DNA from 3 places in the Kaistia sp. SLG-1 genome. Region 3 is predicted to be linked to each of the others. Evidence: predicted binding sites of a transcription regulator. Region 3 holds the regulator's gene; each other region holds the start of a gene.
The links. Region 3 encodes LexA, which represses DNA repair genes until DNA is damaged. Its sites were predicted from a motif close to TGTTCNNNNTGTGTTCNG; they were not measured.
Positions count from the first base shown of each region.

Region 1: a site for LexA is predicted at 2,960-2,977, ahead of AC6HZP_RS02100 (DNA recombination protein RmuC). Genes of this name have one in related genera too.
Region 2: a site for LexA is predicted at 2,959-2,976, ahead of AC6HZP_RS21430 (helicase-related protein). Genes of this name have one in related genera too.

Region 1 is NZ_AP048544.1:458,409-464,197, reverse strand. It holds gene dapE (succinyl-diaminopimelate desuccinylase) at 1-30, shown strand, start outside; gene AC6HZP_RS02120 (hypothetical protein) at 43-627, shown strand; gene truA (tRNA pseudouridine(38-40) synthase TruA) at 580-1,365, opposite strand; gene fmt (methionyl-tRNA formyltransferase) at 1,374-2,306, opposite strand; gene def (peptide deformylase) at 2,314-2,868, opposite strand; gene AC6HZP_RS02100 (DNA recombination protein RmuC) at 3,010-4,182, shown strand; gene AC6HZP_RS02095 (DUF924 family protein) at 4,458-5,069, opposite strand; gene recR (recombination mediator RecR) at 5,147-5,752, opposite strand.
Region 2 is NZ_AP048544.1:4,606,944-4,612,732, forward strand. It holds gene AC6HZP_RS21420 (DUF3108 domain-containing protein) at 1-230, shown strand, start outside; gene AC6HZP_RS21425 (DUF2075 domain-containing protein) at 465-2,477, shown strand; gene AC6HZP_RS21430 (helicase-related protein) at 3,082-5,789, shown strand, end outside.
Region 3 is NZ_AP048544.1:3,047,327-3,053,115, forward strand. It holds gene AC6HZP_RS13810 (TetR/AcrR family transcriptional regulator) at 1-252, opposite strand, end outside; gene AC6HZP_RS13815 (SDR family NAD(P)-dependent oxidoreductase) at 551-1,375, shown strand; gene AC6HZP_RS13820 (SDR family NAD(P)-dependent oxidoreductase) at 1,456-2,208, shown strand; gene lexA (transcriptional repressor LexA) at 2,435-3,139, shown strand; gene AC6HZP_RS13830 (ComEC/Rec2 family competence protein) at 3,133-5,789, opposite strand, start outside.

The sequences.
Region 1 (5,789 bases), 2.6 Mb from region 3:
CGCGGCTTCCTCGATCAGTATTTCGCGTAAGGTGGCGGCGGGATGATCAACTCCCAGACATCCGGCGCGCTTCTGGGCGCGCTGGAATTCTTCCTCGGCCGGCGCGAGGGACTGCGGCGCTTTGATTTCAGCCTGGACGGTTTCTGGCGCTCCTTCAGCGCCATCCTCTACGTCCTGCCCTTCTTCGCCATCAACATCGCCGTCGAGCATCGCCTGCGGGCGCCCGACGTCATGGTGACGGGGCCGTCCGACGGGCTGTTCGTGCTGTCGCGGCTGCTCGATCTCGGCCTGGACTGGGTGATGATGCCGCTGCTGCTGGCCGCCTTCGCCAAGAACCTCGGCATCACGCGGACCTACGCGTCCTATATCGTCGTGCGCAACTGGGCGTCCGTCGTCATGTCGGCGCCGCAGGCGCTGATCGCGCTATTGACCGGCCTCGGCCTGATCCCGCTCGAATTCGCCGCCGTGCTGTCGCTCGCCGTCGTCGGCGTGATGCTGCGCTATCACTACCAGATCGTTGGCGCGACGCTCGGCGGCTCGGTCGCCTTCCGGGCAGGCCTCGTCGGCGCGGACCTCGCCCTAAGCCTCATCCTCAGCGGCATCTTCAGCAATCTGTTCGGCGCCTGAGCCGTAGTCGACCTGGACCAGGTAGAGCCCGCCGGGCGGCGCCACCGGGCCGCAGGCCTTGCGGTCGCGCGCCTCGAGCACATCGCCGACGCGCTCGAACGGCCACTTGCCTTCGCCGACCTTCTTCAGCGTGCCGACCATCGACCGCACCTGGTTGTGCAGGAAGGAACGGGCGGAGACGCCGAACAGGACGTGATCGCCCTCGCGGGTGATCTCGATCCGTTCCAGCGTCTTCATCGGGCTCTTGGCCTGGCAATCGGCCGAGCGGAAAGTGGTGAAATCATGCCAGCCGAGCAGCAGGTTCGCCGCCCGCTGCATCGCCTCGATGTCGAGGTACTTGCGCACGTCCCAGACGCGGTTGATCTCCAGCGCGGCGGGCGCACGTCGATCGAGGACGCGGTAGATGTAATGCCGCTTGACGGCCGAGCGCCGCGCGTCGAAATCGTCCGGCACCGGTTCGGCCTCGATCACCGCGATCGGCTCGGGGCGCAGTTGGGCGTTCATCGCGTCGCGAATGCGCAGACCCGTCCAATGGCCGGAAAGATCGAAATGCGCCACCTGGCCGGTCGCATGCACGCCGGAATCGGTGCGGCCGGCGCCGAAGGTCAGGGCCGCCTCGCCGGAAAAGCGCTCGATCGCACCTTCCAGCGATTGCTGCACCGACGGCGCATTGGCCTGTCGCTGCCAGCCGGAGTAAGGCGTGCCGTCATATTCGATCAGGAGCTTGTAGCGGGGCATCGCCCGACCTAGCCGACGACGTCGCCGGGCGCAACCGCTGCTCCGCGCAAAAACTCCGTGGCGCGCAGCGGCTTGCCGCCGGCGCGCTGCACTTCGACCAGACGGACCGCGCCCTCGCCGCAGGCGATCGTCAGCTGATCGTCCAGCACGGCGCCGGGCGCGCCGGAGCCCTCGGCGCGGGTCGAGCGCAGGACCTTGACCCGCTCGACCTTGCCGCCGAGCGTCATCTCGCACCAGGCGCCGGGAAAGGGAGACAGGCCGCGAATGTGGTCATGGACCTGCTTCGCCGGCAGCGTCCAGTCGATCCGCGCCTCGCCCTTGTCGATCTTGGCGGCGTAGGTGACGCCCTCTTCCGACTGCGGCACGCTGTCGAGGCCGCCGCGCGAGGCGGCGGCGAGCGCGCGCACCATCAGATCGGCGCCGAGCCGCGCCAGCTTGTCGTGCAGGTCGCCGGTGGTGATGTCAGGCGCGATCGCAATCTTCTCCACCATGGCGACCGGACCGGTATCGAGGCCCGCTTCCATGCGCATGACCATGACGCCGGTCTCGGCGTCGCCGGCCATGATGGCGCGATGGATCGGCGCGGCGCCGCGCCAGCGCGGCAGCAGCGAGGCGTGCAGGTTGAGGCAGCCCTCGCGCGGCGCATCGAGGATCGGCTGCGGCAGGATCAGGCCGTAGGCGACCACCACGGCGACGTCGGCGTCGAGCGAGGCGAAGGCCTCCTGCTCGTCGGCGCCCTTCAGCGATTTCGGCGTGAAGACGGGAATGCCGAAGCGCTCCGCCGTCTCCTGCACGGGCGACTTGCGCTCGGCCATGCCGCGACCGGCCGGACGGGGCGGCTGCGAATAGACGGCGACGACCTCATGCCCCTGGCCGATGATCTCGACAAGCGTGGGCACGGAAAATTCGGGCGTGCCCATGAAGACGACGCGGAGGCTCATAGCTGCCTCACATCTCGTCGGGGGTGTGCGACTTGAATTCCGGCCGGATGCCGGTCTTGGCGGCCTTGACGAACTTCTTGATCACCATGTCGCGCTTCAGCCGCGACAGGTAGTCGATGAAGAGCTTGCCATCGAGATGGTCGATCTCGTGCTGCACGCAGGTGGCGAGGATGTCGTCCGCCTCGATTTCCTGCAGCTTGCCGTCACGATCGAGATAGCGGATCCGCACGGAAGCCGGGCGCTCGACCTCGGCATAATAGTCCGGAATCGACAGGCAGCCTTCCTCATAGACCGAGCGCGCGTCGGACGAGGTCAGGATCTCGGGATTGATCAGGAACAGCGGCGCGGGCTCGCTGCCCTCCTCGCGGCCGGAAACGTCGATGGTGACGACGCGGCGCGGCACGCCGACCTGGATCGCGGCGAGGCCGATGCCCGGCGCCTCGTACATCGTCTCCAGCATGTCGTCCATGAAGCGGAGCAGTTCGTCGTCGATGCGCTCGACCGGCTCGCTGACGAGCCTCAGCTTCGCGTCCGGCAGGGTGATGATGTCGAGTAGGGCCATGAAAACCTCGGATTGAGCCGTTTCAGATAAGAGATGCGGCCGGGGCGGTCAACGAGGAATGATGGACGGGGCCGCGAGGCACCTGCGCGCATGTTCTCGTTTTGATCTCGTCTTCGAGCCCGAATCTGTTATGAAGGCTGCATGCAGGACGTCCTCTTCATCGTCGGCGACAGGCCGATCACCGTGGCCATGCTGGTGCTGGCGGCGATCGCGCTCGGCGTCGCGTTGCTTTTCCTCGTCCTCCTCGTGGTCTGGCGCGGCGCGCGCCGGCGCGACCTCCTGGAATCGGATCAGGTCGTGCAGGGCGACGAACTGGAGCGCCGCATCGCCGAACTCGTCCGCATCCAGAGCGAGATGACCGGCCGCATGCAGACGATGGCGGAGGTCTTCGGCTCGCGGCAATCGGAGCTTCTGCAAGGTCTGTCGAACCGCATGGACGGGCTCGGCCACCGCATCGGCCAGACCATGGTCGAGTCGACCCGCCACACGCATGAAAACCTCGTCCGGCTGAACGAGCGCCTCGCCGTCATCGACACGGCGCAGCGCAACATCACCGAGCTTTCCAGCCAGGTGGTCGGCCTGCAGCACATCCTCGCCAACAAGCAGACGCGCGGCGCCTTCGGCCAGGCGCGGATGGAGGCGATCGTCCAGGACGGCCTGCCGATCGGCGGCTACCAGTTCCAGGCGACGCTCTCGAACGGCAACCGGCCGGATTGCGTCGTCGCCTTCCCGAACAATACGGCCGGGCTGGTCGTCGACGCCAAGTTCCCGCTCGAGGCGTGGAACGCGATCCGCGCCGCCGAGGGGCCGGAGCTGACCCGCGCGGCGGAGACGCAATTCCGCCGCGACGTGACCAAGCACCTGAAGGACATCGCCGAGCGCTACCTGATCCCCGGCGAGACGCAGGACACGGCCTTCATGTTCGTGCCGTCGGAATCGATCTTCGCCGACATCCACGAGCGCTTCGAGGATCTGGTCCAGTCGGCGCACCGGCTCAGGATCGTCATCGTCTCGCCGTCGCTTCTGATGCTGTCGATCCAGGTGATCCAGTCGGTGCTCAAGGATGCCGGCATGCGCGAGCAGGCGCATCTCATCCAGGGCGAGGTGATGAAGCTGATGGAGGATGTCGGCCGGGTGGACGAGCGCGTCCGCAAGCTGAAGACGCATTTCGACCAGGCATCGAAGGACATCGACGACATCCTGGTCTCGACCCGCAAGCTGACCGCGCGCGGCGCCAAGATCGAGGCGCTCGAATTCGGCGACGAAGGCTCGCCGGCCTATGACCGCCAGCCGGATCTCTTGGCGGGGGAATAGCCGGTCTAGCAACGAGGTTCCCCAGAGATCTGACTTCGCCCTCTCCCTGGGGGAGAGCTTCGTGCAACACCGCCTTCATCGTACTGATCGGATTCTGCAGCCCTCCGCCGTCATCCCGGCGAAGGCCGGGATCCAGACACTCAAGCCTGCGGCAATAAGGCGGAGCTAAAGGTTTCCTGGCCGGTGTTTATGGGCCCCGGCCTCCGCCGGGGCGACGGTGCCCTACCCATAAGCTTAGGCTGCATGGCGGCCCTCCCCATAAGGGGAGGGAGAGGTCAGTAGCCCCGCCCGTCCTTCAGGAACTCGATCTCTTCCGCCGTCGAGACGCGGCCGAGATCGGCGTTGCGGTGCGGGAAGCGGCCGAAGCTTCGAATGACGTCGCGATGCTTCTCGGCATAACCGAGGAAAGAGCGATAGGTCTCCTTGTCCGCCTCCGGCGCCTCGGCCAGGAGCGCCTCGTAGAGCTCGACCGAATAATCCTGGTCGGAGAGATCCTCGCTATGCTCGAAGGGCAGATAGAGGAAGACCCGTTCCATCGGCGTGAAGCGCTCGACGCCGCCCTCGATCAGCCGCCTTGCCGCCGCACGAGCACGCGCGTCATAGGCATAGGCGCGGGGATCCTCGCGAAAGAGATTGCGCGGAAACTGGTCGAGGAAGATGACGAGGCCAATGCCGGCGGCCGGCGGCAGCGTCTCGAACGGCCAATCCGTGTCGGCGACGGCGTCGAGATGATCGCCGAAGCGGGCGCGGCAGGCATCGTCGGTCGCATCGTGGCGCGAGAACCAGATCTGAACCTGTTCAGCCGGCACGTCGGTATTGGCGATCAGTTCCTCGAACCAGAAGCGATGCGCGTCGAGGAGGATCGCGGCGGATGTTTCGGACGGCATGTGTTTCCCCCGTGATGGCGAGCAGCTTCTCGCGAGCCCTCGGCAGGCGCGAGGACTTCTCCTTGGCGGCCCGCCCCTCAGAACGGCGTGCGGGCGCGGATGGCGGCGGCGAGCGTGCCCTCGTCGAGATAGTCGAGTTCGCCGCCGACCGGCACGCCATGCGCCAGCCGCGAAACCTTGACCGGGGTGCCGGTCAGGCGATCGGTGATGACATGCGCCGTGGTCTGGCCGTCGACCGTGGCGTTGACGGCCAGGATCACTTCCGACACCTCGCCGGTCGAGCAGCGCTGGACCAGGGACTCGATGTTCAGATCCTCGGGCCCGACACCGTCGAGCGGCGACAGCGTGCCGCCGAGGACGTGATAGCGCGCCTTGATGGCGCCCGCCCGCTCCAGCGCCCAGAGATCCGAGACGTCCTCGACGACGACGATCGTCTTCGCGTCGCGCGAGGGATCGCTGCAGATCGTGCAGGGATCGGCGGTGTCGATGTTGCCACAGGTCGAGCAGGTCAGGATGCGCTCGGCCGCCACCGTCATCGCGCCGGCGAGCGGCACGAGCAGCTGGTCCTTCTTCTTCACCAGCGCCAGCGCCGCGCGCCGCGCCGAACGCGGCCCGAGGCCGGGCAGGCGCGCGAGAAGCTGGATCAGGCGTTCGATCTCGGGACCGGCGGTGCTGCGGGACATGGCCTTGGACGGAATGGAGCTCAGTTCACCCGGTTCG
Region 2 (5,789 bases), 1.6 Mb from region 3:
TCATCGTCTGCGGCGCCCGCTATGTCCCCGTCGCCGGCCACCGGCCGACGCGCGAGGCGATCGAATACATGGAAAACAACAAGGCTCTCGAGGTCTGGCTGGCGCCGGTCGAGCCGCTCGGCGTGATGATCCCCTACCGCCTGCAGATCGGCACCGAAGTCGGCATGCTGATCATCCACGCCTCCCGCTTCGTCGGCGAGGCCGAAACCCAGCGCGCCTCGGCGGAGTAGCGAAGGCGGCAGCTTGCCCTAGCTACCGTCCGCGCAGGTCGCTTAAGGCCTTGAGGGTTTTAGGCCACCGTAGCCTCCAAGACGATCGAAGACTCCGGGTGCTCCGCGGTCGGCGCTGCTCGGGTTGATAGTAAAAAATTATATTTTTACCCATACGAATTGTATCAACATTATTCGTCATCGCGAATTGCCGAGTAGTGGGTCAAATTCCCCGCAGGCAATAGCGAACACGGAATGATCCGCAGATCCTACTATAGCCGATCCATTCCTGAGTTCGTTGCGGACACAGAAAGCTCGATCCTTGGCGAACTCGCCAAAGCGCACAGCTTCAGCCTAGAGATCCAACAAACGAATGCCTGGGCCTATCAAATAGCCCACCTGCAGGAGCAGTTCGCCCTTTTTACCGCAGGCGAAGTCTATCTAGAATTCGCGATCCCACGCATGGGCAAGCGGGTCGACACGATCATTCACTATGCCGGCGTGGTTTTTGTGATTGAGTACAAGGTCGGGGCTCGGACTTATGACCGCGGCGCCATAGATCAGGTCCTCGACTACGCTCTGGATCTCAAAAACTTCCATGAGCACAGCCACGACAAGCCGATCGTTCCGATTCTCGTCGCCACCGCCGCACCAGCGGTCCACAAGGACGAAATCTGGTTCAAGGATCAGATAGCCCAGCCGCTCTTCTCCAATGGCAACGATCTGGCAGCTCTTATCGAGCGCGTGGTTCAGGATCGGCGCCCTGCGTCACGCTACGGCCCAGGGGTTAGCGATGTTGCACAGGCCGAAATCGAGATGCCTTGGGCAGAAGGCGGGTATCGGCCGACGCCGACCATCATCGAAGCCGCTCAAGCGCTCTACCAGGGCCACAATGTCGAGGAGATTTCGCGCTCCGACGCCGGCGCGAAGAACCTAACCCTCACGACCAGGGCTCTAAGGGCAATCATCCACCAGGCGCGCACCCACTCGCATAAGTCCATTTGCTTTGTCACCGGCGTTCCAGGCGCGGGAAAGACGCTGGCGGGACTGGATATCTCGACCCAGACGGCCGAAGCCGCCGAAGAGCACGCGGTTTTCTTGTCGGGGAATGGGCCCCTCGTCACCGTCCTGCGAGAAGCGTTGGCGCGAGACGAGGTCAACCGCTCGAAGGCGCGAGGCGCGCCAGTCAACAAAAGCGCCGCTCTCAAACGGGTGAGCGCCTTTGTCCAGAACATTCATCATTTCCGAGATGAAGGCCTACGCAGCAACAAGCCTCCGATCGAACATGTGGTGGTTTTTGACGAGGCACAGCGAGCCTGGAATCAGGAGCATGCCTCGGCATTCATGAAGCAGAAGCGCGGCTATCCCACGTTTGATTGGTCAGAGCCGGAGTTCCTGATCAGCGTCATGGATCGCCGGTCCGACTGGGCCACGATCATCTGCCTGATTGGCGGCGGACAAGAGATTAACACGGGCGAAGCCGGCTTGGTGGAGTGGTTCAACGCGCTGCAGAAACGCTTCCCCGAATGGCGCATCTATCATTCTGGCCACCTCACCCACCCGAATTATAGCTGGGGACAGGACCTCGGTGCCAAGCTGAGAGGGCGCGACGCGACCATTGTCGAAGACCTGCATTTAGCGGTCTCGATCCGCTCGTATCGCGCCGAAAAGCTCTCGGAATTTGTCGGCGCGGTTCTCGACGGGGACGCAAGCCGAGCCCGGAACCTAAAGGGCGGTCTGACCAATTACCCCCTCGCTCTGACGCGCGACCTCAACATGGCGCGCCGCTGGCTACGCGCGCAGGCCCGCGGCTCGGAACGTATTGGACTGGTCGCTTCATCCGGCGCCATGCGCCTCAAGCCAGAAGGCTTGCACGTCAAAGCCGACATTGATCCAGCCAACTGGTTCCTCAACGACAAGGACGACGTCCGCTCCTCCTACTACCTCGAGGAGGTAGCGACCGAGTTTGATATCCAGGGCTTGGAACTGGATTGGACGGCTGTGTGCTGGGACGCCGACTTGCGGCAAGGCCCGCAGAGCTGGAAGCACTATCGCTTTCGCGGCACGAGTTGGCAGAGCGTCAATGAGGAGGTCCGGCGCGCCTATTTGGCCAACGCCTATCGCGTTTTGCTAACCCGCGCGCGCCAAGGCATGATTATCTTCGTACCCAAGGGCTCCTCTGAGGATGAGACAAGACAGCCGGATTTTTATGATCTGACGTTCGAATTTCTGAAGGCGTGCGGCATCGAAGAAGTCGGGTCGGTCTAATATCGCGCGACGCTCCTCGAGTACCCGGTCTGGACCGTGTTTTGGGGTGGCTTTTGAGTTCCCGCCCCATTGTCTCGAATTGGAACAGCCGCCCCCCAATTTGTTAGCGCGCCGCCACACCACGCCACCAACCTCCCGAACCCACTGTCCCGATCGCTGCGATACCTCGTGGCTGAACGGGCAAAACCCACCACCTGTCGTGGGCACGAACCCGGAACTCCGATTCGCCGGCGATTCGTCCATGCTCCGTTCCGGATTCGGTCGAATCGTTAACGGCCGGCGATGGCTTCCCCTTGATCGAATTGACGTTTTGGTAACCCGCTTGTTTCGCGCGGCTCCCGCAAAGGTTAACGTCCCGGCCGGATGTCAGGCGGGCGCAGGCTTTTGCATGGCACTATTTCGTGGCGGTTCCCGCCGCGCCGCACATATATGGTGGTGAACAGAACGCGATTTTCCGCGAGTCAGTGATTCGGACATCGTTTGTTCCAGAAAGGTTCCAAGGTTTAATCGGAGCCCGTCTGCAGGATTGGATCCGGCACCCCATTGTTTCGACATGATACAGGGGCAAGGTCCGAAGCGTTGGAATGGTGAGACTGCCCGCACGATGAATGAACGGTCGAAAGCTACAGGCGCCGGAGCGGGCGGGCGCAACGTCACTGCCGTCTTGGGTCCGACCAATACCGGCAAGACGCATCTGGCGATCGAGCGCATGCTCGCCCATTCGTCCGGCGTCATCGGCCTGCCGCTCCGCCTGCTCGCCCGCGAGGTCTATGGCCGCGTCGTGGCGCGGGTCGGCGCCAACGCTGTCGCGCTGATCACCGGCGAAGAGAAGATCATCCCGCCGCATCCGCGCTACCGCATCTGCACGGTCGAGGCCCTGCCCTCCCACACTGACGCGTCCTTCCTGGCGATCGACGAGATCCAGCTCGCCGCCGATCTCGACCGCGGCCATGTCTTCACCGACCGGCTGCTCAACCTGCGCGGCCGCGACGAGACGCTGCTGCTCGGCGCCGCCACCATGCGCGGCATCCTGGAAAAGCTGCTGCCCGGGATCAACGTCATCACCCGGCCGCGCATGTCGATGCTGACCTATGCCGGCTCGAAGAAGATCACCCGCCTGCCCCGCCGCACCGCCGTCGTCGCCTTCTCGGCCGACGAGGTTTACGCGATCGCCGAACTGATTCGCCGCCAGCGCGGTGGCGCCGCGGTGGTGCTCGGCTCGCTCAGCCCACGGACGCGAAACGCACAGGTGGAACTTTATCAGTCGGGCGATGTCGATTTTCTCGTCGCCACCGACGCCATCGGCATGGGCCTCAATCTCGACGTCGATCATGTCGCCTTCGCGCAGGAGCGCAAGTTCGACGGATTCCAGTATCGCCGGCTGACGGCGGCCGAGCTCGGCCAGATCGCCGGCCGCGCCGGACGCCATACGCGCGACGGCACATTTGGCGTCACCGGCCAGGTCGACCCGTTCGAGGACGAGTTGGTCGAGGCGCTCGAGAGCCACCAGTTCGCCCCGGTCCGCACCCTGCAATGGCGCAATCGCGCGCTCGATTTCCGCACGATCGATAGCCTTCGCGCCAGTCTGGAGCGTCCGCCGGGCCATGAAGGCCTGTCAAAGGCGCCGCCGGCCGAGGACGTCACGGTGCTGGAAATCGTCAGTCGCGACCCCGGCATCCGGGCGCTGGCCAACCGGCGCGAGCGCATCGAACTGCTCTGGGACATCTGCCAGACGCCGGACTATCGGCGCATCGCGCCGGCCAACCATGCCGAGATCGTCGGCGACATTTTCACCTTCGTCGCCCGCGACGGCGCGGTGCCGGACGACTGGTTTCAGCGTCAGGTCGCCTTTGCAGATCGCACAGATGGCGATATCGATACCCTCGCCAACCGCATTGCACACATAAGAACATGGACCTTTGCGGCAAACCGGCCTAACTGGCTTAAGGATCCTCGCCATTGGCAGGAGCGCACGCGCGCTATAGAGGATCGACTTTCCGATGCGCTCCACGAGAGGCTGACTCAGCGTTTCGTGGACCGGCGCACAAGTGTACTGATGAAGCGGCTCAGAGAAAACGCCATGCTCGAAGCAGAAATCACGACCTCCGGCGATGTGCTGGTCGAGGGACAGCATGTCGGAAGCCTGCAGGGTTTCCGCTTCACGCCCGATCCCCAGGCCGACGGCCCGGACGCCAAGGCGATCGCCGCCGTGGCCCAGAAGGCGCTCGCCGGCGAGATCGAACGCCGCGCCGAGAAGATCGGCAACGCCCCCAATCCCGAATTCGTGCTGTCGACCGACGGCACGCTGCGCTGGCTCGGCGCCCCGGTCGCCCGCATCGTCGCGACCGACGACGCGCTCCGGCCGCGCCTGGTGCTGCTCGCCGATGAGGGGCTGACCGGCCCGTCGCGCGAGCGCGTGCAGGACCGCGTCGACATCTGGCTGAAGAGCCATGTCGAGACGCTTTTGAAGCCGCTGTTCGAGCTGCTGGCAGGCATCGAGCTCTCGGCGCCGGCGCGCGGCATCGCCTTCCGTATCGTCGAAGGCCAGGGCGTGCTGGAGCGCTCGGAGATCGCCGAGGAGATCAAGGCGCTGGACCAGGAGGCCCGCTCGGGCCTGCGCAAGCTCGGCGTGCGCTTCGGCGCCTACCACATCTACGTGCCGGCCCTGCTGAAGCCGGCGCCGAGCGCCCTCAACGCCATGCTGTGGGCGCTGAAGAACCACGGCCTCGACGCGCCGGGCCTCGCCGAACTGCCGCAGCTCTCCGCCACCGGCCGCACCACGGTTCCGGTCGACGCGAGCTTCGCCCGCCCGCTCTACCGCGTCGTCGGCTATCGCATCGCCGGCAACCGCGCCGTCCGCATCGACATCCTGGAGCGGCTGGCCGACATCATCCGGCCGCTGATCGCCTGGAAGCCGACTTCCGACAATCTCGTGCCGCCCGAGGGCGCCGTCGACGGCAATGGCTTCACCATCACCGTTTCGATGACCTCGCTGCTCGGCTGCTCGGGCGAGGATTTCGCCGGCGTGCTGAAGTCGCTGGGCTATCGCCTGGACCGTCGCCCGGCCCCGCCCAAGGCGCCCGTCGTCGCGACGGAAACCGCGGTGGCCGAAACGGTTGAGACGGTGACCGAGGCCGAAGCGCCTGTCGCCGCCGAGACGGCCCCGGCCGCCGAGGCTGACGCCGCGCCGGCCGTCGAGACCGAATCGCCCGTGGCGGAGGCTGTCGAAGCCGCTGAGGCCGAGGCGACCGAAGCCGTGGTTGAAGCGCCGGCCGAGGCGGTCGTCGAGACGACCGTGATCGAGACCGCGAC
Region 3 (5,789 bases):
CAGGTCCGGCTCACGCGGGATTTCCTCGGCGAGCTGCGCCAGCTTTCGCGAGACGATGAGATCGATGACCGCGCCGAAGACGTCCCGCTTCTGCAGGAAGCTCGCATAGAGCGTCGGCCGCGAAATGCCGGCGGCGGCGGCGATGTCGCTCATGGTGGTGCGCGCCAGGCCATAGCGGATGAACACCTCGCTCGCGGCCTCGGCAATCTGCTGACGCCGGTCGGCATCGGATCGGGTCTTGGTTTCGGTCATGGATTTTACATATCAACAAAAATTGTAAATTACAATAGGTAGCGGTCGGGGCTGCCGGATCGCCCATGGGTTGAGTCCCGAGCGCCGGTGGTCCGGGCCGGCTGTCCGAGGCCCGGCTCGCCGATCGTGCCGAAAGAGCCCGCGAACCGCGCGAATCGAGCCGGGAAATCGCATCGCGACACACCGGTGATCGACCATCCGCGCATCCCGCTGATCGCCTCGTGATTTGACAAAAATACCAAAAACGTTAAATCGTAAAGGCGATCCCCACCCCTTCAACATCGCTTCGAGGCTCGTCATGACGACTTCCAAGGTTTGGTTCATCACCGGCGCGAGCCGCGGCTTCGGGCGCATCTGGGTCGAGGCGGCGCTTGCCCGCGGCGACAGTGTCGCGGCGGCCGTGCGCAAGACTGCCGCCCTCGACGATCTGGCGCGGCAATATCCCGACACGCTCCAGGTGCTGTCGCTCGACGTCACCGACCGTGACGGCGTCGCCCGGGCCGTCGCCGAGGCGGCGGCGCGCTTCGGCCGCCTCGACGTCGTGCTCAACAATGCCGGCCATGGCTGCATGGGCGCGGTCGAGGAAGTCGCCGCGGAAGACGTCCGCGCCACCTTCGAGACCAACGTCTTCGGCTCGCTCTGGGTGATCCAGGCGGCGCTGCCGCTGCTGCGCGCGCAGGGCTTCGGCCACATCCTGCAGATGTCGAGCGTGGCGGGCGTCGTCGCCCTGCCGACGGCCGGCATCTATGAAGGCGCCAAGTTCGCGGTCGAGGGCATCGTCGAGGCGCTCGCCGGCGAAGTCGAACGGTTCGGCATCAAGGTGACCCTGATCGAGCCGGCCGGCTACGCCACCAGCTTCCTCGAGGGCCCGACGATGAAGCAGGCGACGGAGATCCCCGCCTACAATGTCGTCCGCGAGGAGCTCGCCGAGCGCCTCACCGCCGACCAGCTCGGCGATCCCCGCGCCACGGTGCCGGCGATCCTGAAGCTCGTCGATTCCGACAAGCCGCCGCTCCGGCTGATCCTCGGCGACCTGCTGCCGCTGGTCAAAGACATCTACGCCGACCGCATCCGCACCTGGGAGTCCTGGGAAGACGTCTCCAAGGCGGCGCTCCGCCTCTGATCCGCTTCGTCGCGGCCCGGACTCCTCCCGTCCGGGCCGCGAGCCGCCGATCCTCTCCAACCATGCATGAGTGCCAGACCATGACGCAGTCCGCAGGCCGGTTCACGGGCCAGACGATCATCGTGACCGGAGCCGGCGCCGGCATCGGCCGCGCCACGGCGCTTCGCCTCGCCGCCGAAGGCGCGCGGGTCCTCGCCGCCGACATCTCGGCCGACAACCTCGAAAGCCTGGCGCAACAGGCGCCGGCCGGAAGCGTCGTCGCCGTGGTCGGTGACCTGACCGAGCAGTCCTTCATCGACACCCTCGCCGCCGCCAGCGACGGCAGGATCGACGGCGTGGCGAACATTGCCGGCATCACTGACGGCTGGCTGCCGCCGGCCGAGATGGACGACGCCACCTGGCACAAGGTGTTCGAATTGAACCTGACGGCGCCGATGCGGCTCGCCCGCGCGGTGCTGCCGCAGATGCTCGCCCGCGGCAAAGGCAATTTCGCCTTCGTCTCGTCCGAGGCCAGTTTCCGCTCGTCGCTGTCGGGCGTCGCCTATACCAGCTCGAAGCACGGCCTGAACGGCCTGGCGAAATCGATCGCCTTCTACTACGGCACCAAGGGCATCCGCTCCAACGTCGTCGCGCCGGGCGGCGTCAAGACGGGCATGGATACGCGGTTCCGTTCGGACTATGCCAAGGAGATCACGGCCCCGATCCTTGAGACCGCGCCGCCGTCGGTGGAGCCCGACATCATCGTCCACTCCATCCTCTGGCTTCTCTCGGACGACTCGCCGAACATCAACGGCGTCATCCTGCCCTGCGACGGCGGCTGGACGACGATGTAGTCGGGATCCCGGCCGCCCACGCTCAAACCGGAGCCCCGGTTCTCGATGCCGGAGGCGGACGACGATCGCCCGCCTTCGTCCCGCGATCGCGCGTCCAGCGCCGCCCAGCGATCGCGCTCCTGCCGCGCTGCCTTGCGGAACGCATGGGGAACAGTTATTCTGTTCGCGTTTTGTACCTTGACGATTCTGTCGTCCCCCTTGGCAAGGCCCGCAGCGCGAGATCACCATGCTCACTCGGAAGCAGTATGAACTTCTCCTGTTCATCAACGAGCGACTGAAGGAAGCAGGCGTCCCTCCCTCTTTCGATGAAATGAAGGACGCGCTCGACCTGCGCTCCAAGTCCGGCATCCATCGCCTGATCAAGGCGCTGGAGGAACGTGGCTTCATCCGCCGCCTGCCCAACCGGGCCCGCGCGCTGGAGGTCGTCCGCCTCCCCGAGACGATGACGCCGACCCTGGCGCGGCCGAAGAAGCAGGCCTTCTCGCCGAGCGTGATCGAGGGCAGCCTCGGCCGGGTCCGCCCGGTCGAAGAAATGCCGGATCTCGCACAGCCCGTCATTATCCCGGTGATGGGCCGCATCGCCGCCGGCGTGCCGATCTCGGCCATCCAGACGCAGAGCCATTCGATCTCCGTTCCGCCGGAAATGCTGCGCGCCGGCGAGCATTTCGCGCTCGAAGTGCGCGGCGATTCGATGATCGAGGCCGGCATCCTCGACGGCGACACCGTGCTCATCCGCAAGAGCGACAATGCCGATTCCGGCGACATCGTCGTCGCGCTGGTCGACGAGGAAGAGGCGACGCTGAAGCGGCTCCGCCGCAAGGGCGCGTCGATCGCGCTCGAAGCCGCCAACCCGGCCTATGAGACGCGCATCTTCGGACCCGACCGGGTCCGCATTCAGGGCAAGCTGGTCGGCTTGCTCCGCACCTACTGATCGTCCGGCCCCGGCTCGTAGCGCGGCATCCACGGCCGGCGCACCGGGGCATAGGCGGTCAGGACCTCGAAGCGGTCGGCAAGCTGGATCGGACGCAGTCCGGCTTCGGATTGCGTCTCGACGTTTGTCGGCGGGAGGATGTCTTCATCCTCGGCACTGCGCTCGATTTCGGCATCGCGCTCCTGGAAAGCGTTCTCTTTGGCATCGCCCTGGTCGGCAGAGCGCCGCTCGGGATCGCGCGCTTCGGCAGTGCGCTCTCGAGCCAGGCGCTCTCGTGCATAGCGCTCCGGCGGAGCGGCCTGGGGGACATTGGACAATTCGGTTTGGGCCGGCGCGGACAGGACAGGGACGGGTTCCGCCGCTCCAAGCCGGGAAGCCCCCTCGCCTGCACTCGCCAAAGCCTCGTGATCAACGCGCCCCAACGCAATGACTGACCTTTGCCGGTCGGGAGGCAGCGTGCCCGGCGCGGCTCCGGCTTCGGTTCCAGACGCCTCGGCAGCGGCAAGATCCCCGACATCCGTCGCGTCGGCGGCGCGGCTCTCCGTTTCATCGTCCCGAGCTGGCGGCAGAGCCGTCCCGCCGCCGGGGATGACCGCCTCGGCGGTCACGGAGGCCGCCGCCGTATTGGACGTGCGCGGATCGGCGGGAAGGTATCCGTCAGCTGGGGCGATCGGAGCATTCGACGCGATTGGCTCGTCCGGGGCGGTCGGGCCGTTCGGGGCGGTAGCCTTGGCCGGCTCCGCCGGGGCGGCCGGATCGGCCAGCCCCTCCATCGAATCGGCTAAAATCCCCTCGCGCTGGATCAGGGCGATCGAGCCGGCGCGGCGGAGCGCATGCCGGTCGAGGACGGCCGTGTGCAGGCCGCAGCTTGCCGGCACTGCGAGCGGGCTGACGATCAGCACCGCGCGGCGGCAATCCTCTTCAAACGCGGAGCGGTCGAGCGCCAGCGCCACCAGGCCGCCATCCGGCAGCCGGCCGACGCAGCCGGAGGCGTCGCATCCGCCGGCCTGCACGACGCCGGGAAGCGCCGCGTCGCGCGGATCGCCGTCCGAGCGCAGCCAGATATCGGTGACGAAGCGGTCCTGCTTGCGGGCGACGATCGAATGGCGGCCGTCCTCGCCGCGCAGCGCGATCTGGCGGCCGTCGGCGCTGACGAGCAGGCCTGGCCGCGCCGGATAGAGCGCCAGGGCGGCGCCGAGGACCATCGGCGCCAGCCCGGCGAGCCGCCAGCGCTCGCGCCAGAGCGCCAGCCAGGCGAAGCCGGCGATGAAGATGAGAAGGGCCGTGGCGCTCGGCATGGCGGCGCCGCCCGATTGCCCGGACCATTCGCTGACCTTGGCGGCGACGACGAGCATGCCGTCGATGCCCCAGCCGACGATGGCGAGCGGCGGCGCTTCCAGCCCGAACGGCATGAGGAGCACGGCGATCAGCGCCGCCGGCATGACGAGGAAATCGGTCAGCGGCATCGCCGCGACATTGGCGAGGATCGAGAGCGGCGCCATGCGCTGGAAGTGATAGAGCGCGAAGGGCGTCGTCCCGAGCCCGCCGAGGAGCGAGGTCACCACCATGCCGCCGCCGAATAGCAGCAGTCGCCGCGAGAGGAGCGCGGCGCGGCCTCGCGGCAGCGTTGCGTTCGTCGCCAGGCGCCGCCGATGCCGCTCGGCCATGAGCTCGAAGCCGGCGACGAGCGCCACGGTGGCGGCGAACGACATCTGGAAGCTGGCCGAAAGGATGCTCTCCGGCGTCACGGCGAGCACGACCAGCCCGGCGAGCGCGACGTTGCGCATCGAGATCGCCCGCCGGTCGGCCAGGATGGCGAGGAAGGCGATCGAGGTCATGACGAAGGAGCGCTGCGCCGCGACATCGAGACCGGAGATCAGCAGGTAGAAGCCGCTGAGAAGGAGCGCGGCGATGGCAGCCCATTTCTTGATCGGCCGCCGGAGCGCCAGCGCCGGCACCAAAGCGAGCCCTGCCCGGACGGCCCAATAGATCGCGCCGGAGACGAGCGCCATGTGCAGGCCGGAGACGGAAAGGATGTGAGCGAGCCCCGACAGGCGCAGCTCGTCCTCCGTCTTTTCCGAAAGCCCGCCGGCATCGCCGATGATCAGCGCCGTGGCGACGTAGCGGCTCTCGCCGATCAGCGACGCGTCGATGCGGGCGCGGATCGCCTCGCGGATGTCCTCCAGCGGCGCGCGCAGCCGGATCGACAGCGGCGCCGGGCCGAGATCGACCCGCTTCACCTTGCCATAGGCAAACCCCGTCGCGCCGACGCCGCGATAGAAGGAATCGCGGGCGAAATCATAGCCGCCCGGCAGGACCGGACCGGAGGCGGGGCGGAGCCGGGCGAGCGCCGAGATCCCCTCGCCCACCTTCGGCACGTCGCGGCCGCGCACCGTCACGGTGACGCGTTGCGGGATGGTCGTGATCCGTCGCGCGTCCAGGCCGGCGACGAGGATCGTCAGCCGATAGCCGCCGCGCCGGGCCTTGCGCGCCTCGACCCAGCCGGTGACCGTGCCGGTCACCTGCCGCTCCAGCACCCGCGTCGCGAGCGCGTCGGTGCGCAGCTTGCTCGCGGTCGCCCCGGTCGCCACCATGGCGAGGAGCAGCGTGAGCCGTACCAGGCCGGCCCGGCGGCGCCCGGCCCATGCCA